DNA from 2 places in the Streptomyces sp. NPDC048504 genome. Region 2 is predicted to be linked to the other one. Evidence: riboswitches for the same ligand, from Rfam matches in the RefSeq annotation. Region 2 holds a riboswitch; the other holds the start of a gene.
What was found. A riboswitch is a leader RNA that binds a small molecule or an ion and turns the genes downstream of it on or off. The one in region 2 is predicted to bind glycine.
Positions count from the first base shown of each region.

Region 1: it holds a riboswitch for glycine, as region 2 does, so the genes downstream of both, gcvP (aminomethyl-transferring glycine dehydrogenase) here and gcvT (glycine cleavage system aminomethyltransferase GcvT) in region 2, are expected to answer to the same signal.

Region 1 is NZ_JBICXA010000004.1:601,893-604,089, reverse strand. It holds gene ACGFY9_RS13585 (PRC-barrel domain-containing protein) at 330-701, opposite strand; glycine riboswitch at 816-911, shown strand; gene gcvP (aminomethyl-transferring glycine dehydrogenase) at 1,100-2,197, shown strand, end outside.
Region 2 is NZ_JBICXA010000013.1:57,906-60,102, reverse strand. It holds gene ACGFY9_RS29595 (AAA family ATPase) at 1-655, opposite strand, end outside; glycine riboswitch at 805-904, shown strand; gene gcvT (glycine cleavage system aminomethyltransferase GcvT) at 1,047-2,189, shown strand.

The DNA.
Region 1 (2,197 bases), on a different contig from region 2:
ACGCTGAGGCCCTTGGCCGAGCCGGGCCCCGGTGTCCCGCAGAGCCAGCCGCCTGCTGTCGGTTGCGCGGGGTTCTGGTGTCGGGCCTGCTGAGCCGCTGCCGTCGGCGGAGCCGAGCCCCGGCGTTTCGCAGGTCGAGCCGGTGTCACCGGACGACGCGTGGCGGTCCAGCGTCGCGCTTGTTGTGCCGATGCCCTTGGTGGCGTCAAGGCCGGATACCCCGCCGCCGTATCAACGCCCCGGACACGTGACGCCCGGATACCCAGCCCGGCGCGTCAACGCCCCCGGAGACTCCAAGGCCCAGCGACGCCCCCGCCCGCCGAAGCCGGTCACGTGTCGTCGGAGCCCGCCAGTTTGCCGAAGTCGTGGTCCGGGAGCGATGGGGGCGGGCCCACGTCGAGGCCGTAGTGGTGGTAGAGCTGGAGTTCCTGGTCCGGGGAGAGGTGGCGGCCTACGCCGAAGTCGGGGGCGTCCTTGATCAGGGAGCGGTCGAAGGGGATGTGCAGGGTGCCCTCGATCAGTTCGCTGGGCTCCAGGGGGACGAAGGCGTCTCTGGAGAACAGGCCGGTGCGTATGGCCGCCCACTCCGGTTCGCCGGTCGCGTCGTCGAGGTAGACCTCGTCGATCGTGCCGATCTTGGCGCCGGTGCGGTCGAACGCCTTGCGGCCGATCAGGTTGCGCGGATCGATATCGGTCTGCACGGGCCCTCCTCCTGGTCGCAACTCATCCGTAAGCACTACAAAAGAGCACATTGGGCAAGGTGGCCACTCGAAAGCTCGGCTTCAACGCTCGCTGGTAGGCTGGCCATCGGCTGCTGACCCCGTGCGGGAGAGTCCTCCAGACTTCATCGGAGGCGCCGAAGGAGCAAATCCTCCCCGGAATCTCTCAGGCTCACGTACCGCACGGACGAGGTCACTCTGGAAAGCAGGGCGGGTGTCGTCGACAATGTCGACGGTTCTCGCTCTCACCGACGGTGAAAACCGGGTTCCTTCGGGATGCCCGGTGAAGCTCTCAGGTTGAGATGACAGAGGGGGAGGCCGTCCGGCACCCCGCTGTCGTGGTGCCCTCGAAGGTCGTGTCCGACCAGGAGGCCTCCCTAATGACTGCCCCTCGCATTCCCCTCTCCGAGCTCGAACAGGGCATCCCGTTCGAGCAGCGCCACATCGGGCCCGACCAGGAAGCGCGGGCCAAGATGCTCGCGCAGGTCGGATACGGCTCACTCGACGAGCTCACGGCCGCCGCGGTCCCGGATGTGATCAAGAACGCCGACGCTCTCGATCTGCCGGGCGCCCGTACCGAGGCCGAGGTGCTGGCCGAGCTGCGGTCCCTCGCGGATCGCAACGAGGTCCTCGGTTCCATGATCGGGCTCGGGTACTACGGGACGTTCACCCCGCCCGTGATCCTGCGCAACGTGATGGAGAACCCGGCTTGGTACACGGCCTACACGCCGTATCAGCCGGAGATCTCCCAGGGGCGGCTCGAAGCCCTGCTGAACTTCCAGACCATGGTCGCCGATCTGACCGGGCTGCCGACCTCCGGTGCCTCCCTGCTCGACGAGGGGACCGCCGCCGCGGAGGCCGTGGCGCTGTCTCGGCGCATGGGCAAGAACAAGAAGGGGCTCTTCCTGGTCGACGCGGACGCGCTGCCGCAGACCATCGCCGTGATCGAGACCCGCGCTGAGCCTGCTGGTGTCGAGGTCGTCGTCGCCGACCTCAGCGAGGGCATCCCGGCCGAGATCGCCGAGCGGGAGATCAACGGCGTGCTCGTCCAGTACCCGGGCGCCTCCGGTGCCGTACGGGACATCAAGCCGCTGATCGAGCAGGCGCACGCGCTCGGTGCGCTCGTCACCGTCGCCGCCGATCTGCTCGCGCTGACGCTGCTGAAGTCGCCGGGCGAGCTGGGGGCGGACATCGCGGTCGGTACGACGCAGCGGTTCGGGGTGCCGATGGGCTTCGGCGGGCCGCACGCCGGTTACATGGCCGTGCGCGAGAAGTTCGCGCGCAGCCTGCCCGGGCGGCTCGTGGGCGTCTCCGTCGACGCCGACGGGCACAAGGCCTACCGCCTCGCCCTGCAGACGCGCGAGCAGCACATCCGCCGGGAGAAGGCCACCAGCAACATCTGCACCGCCCAGGTGCTTCTCGCGGTGATGGCCGGCATGTACGCCGTCTACCACGGGCCCGAGGGGCTGAAGGGCATC
Region 2 (2,197 bases):
CGTCCGCCGCGTCCCGGTCCAGGAGGACCGCCGAACCCACTCCGTGCGGCAGGTCGCCGCGCTCCACCGCGCGCAACAGGCGAGCGGCGGCCCTGCGGTGGCGCAGGAACGCGTACCGCGAGACTCCGCGGCCCCGCTCGCGCTGGCCGTCGAGCGCGGTGTCCGGGGTGACGTCGAGGAACACCAGGTGCAGTGTGCCGCCCCGGCGCCCGGCGGCGCGGGCCAGCCAGCCGCGCACCCAGGTCTGCGTACCGCAGTCGTGCACGACGGCTCCGGACGCGGAACGCAGCGCGCGGCGCAGTCCGGCGTAGTGGGCGAGGCGGACCAGGGGGCGGTAGATCGCATAGGGGAGGAAGCCGGACATGCGGGCGTCCCAGCGGTCGCGGGTGTCCTGGCTGTCGACTCGGACGCCGTCGCCGCCCGCCACCGCTCGCCGCATCAGTGTGGACTTGCCGCTGCCGGGCAGGCCGGTGACCACGACCAGGTCGCGGGGGCCGAAGCGGAGTCCGTGCGGGCTGTGGCCGGCGCGCTCGCGGAGATCGCGGACCGTCGGTACCGGGCGGGCCGGGCATGCCTCCCTGGCCGGGGCCGAGGGCTGCTTGGGCAGCGCTACGGCCGAGGTCGTGGCGTACACCGTGGTCCTTGTCACCGTGATCGTCCTCCCTGCGGGGTCAGGAAAGGTTCTCCCCACTGAACGTAAAGAGAAGGTAATGCACGGTGTCTCGCGGTTCCGTTCGCGTCCAGCCACAGGCCTGTTACAAAGCCTGTGCGATGATGTGCCCGCCTAACTGCATACCGGCCGCTTGAATCCGCGCGGGAGAGTCCCCAGTCGTACATCACCTGGGGCGCCGAAGGAGCAAGTCCCTCCCTTGAATCTCTCAGGCCCCGTTACCGCGCGGGCGAGGCACATCTGAAAAGCGGACCGCCGGTGACGGTGGTCCCACCCAAGGTGCAACCCATGGCCCGTGCGGTCATGGCGAACCTCTCAGGTCCCGATGACAGATGGGGAGGAACGACCTCGCCGTCATGCCTTGGGAGACCGACCGATGAGCAGTACCGCCACCCCTGAGAAGCGCCGCACCGCGCTCGACGCGCTGCACCGCTCGCTCGGTGCGACGATGACCGACTTCGCCGGCTGGGACATGCCGCTGCGCTACGGCTCCGAGCGCGACGAGCACCTCGCTGTCCGCACGAAGGCCGGCCTCTTCGACCTCTCCCACATGGGCGAGATCACCGTCACGGGCCCGGACGCGGCCCGTCTCCTCAACTACGCCCTCGTCGGCAACATCGCCTCCGTGGGCCCCGGCCGCGCCCGCTACACCATGATCTGCCGGGCCGACGGCGGCATCCTGGACGACCTGATCGTCTACCGGCTCGCCGAGACCGAGGCTGCGTCTTCTGACTACATGGTCGTGGCCAACGCCTCCAACGCGCAGGTGGTGCTGGACGCGCTCACCGAGCGGAGCGACGGCTTCGACGCCGTGGTCCGTGACGACCGTGACGCGTACGCCCTGCTCGCCGTCCAGGGGCCCGAGTCCCCCGGCATCCTCAAGTCGCTCACCGACGCCGACCTCGACGGCCTGAAGTACTACGCCGGTCTGCCCGGCACGGTCGCGGGCGTCCCCGCGCTGATCGCCCGCACCGGGTACACCGGCGAGGACGGCTTCGAGCTGTTCGTGAAGCCGGAGCACGCCGTCGAGCTGTGGCAGGCGCTGACCGAGGCCGGCGAGGGCGTCGGGCTGGTCCCCTGCGGACTGTCCTGCCGGGACACGCTGCGACTGGAGGCGGGCATGCCGCTGTACGGGCACGAGCTGAGCACGGAGCTGACCCCCTTCGACGCCGGGCTCGGCCGGGTCGTGAAGTTCGAGAAGGACGGCGACTTCGTCGGGCGCAGCGCCCTGGAGGCCGCCGCCGAGCGCGCCGCCTCACAGCCGCCGCGCGTCCTCGTCGGGCTCGTCGCCGAGGGCCGCCGGGTCCCGCGCGCCGGGTACTCCGTGGTCGCCGACGGCCAGGTCATCGGCGAGGTCACCTCCGGCGCCCCCTCCCCCACGCTGGGCAAGCCGATCGCCATGGCCTACGTCGACGCCGCGCACTCGGCGCCGGGCACGGCCGGTGTCGGCGTGGACATCCGGGGCAGTCACGAGCCGTACGAGGTCGTGGCGCTGCCGTTCTACAAGCGCGAGAAGTGACAGTCGTC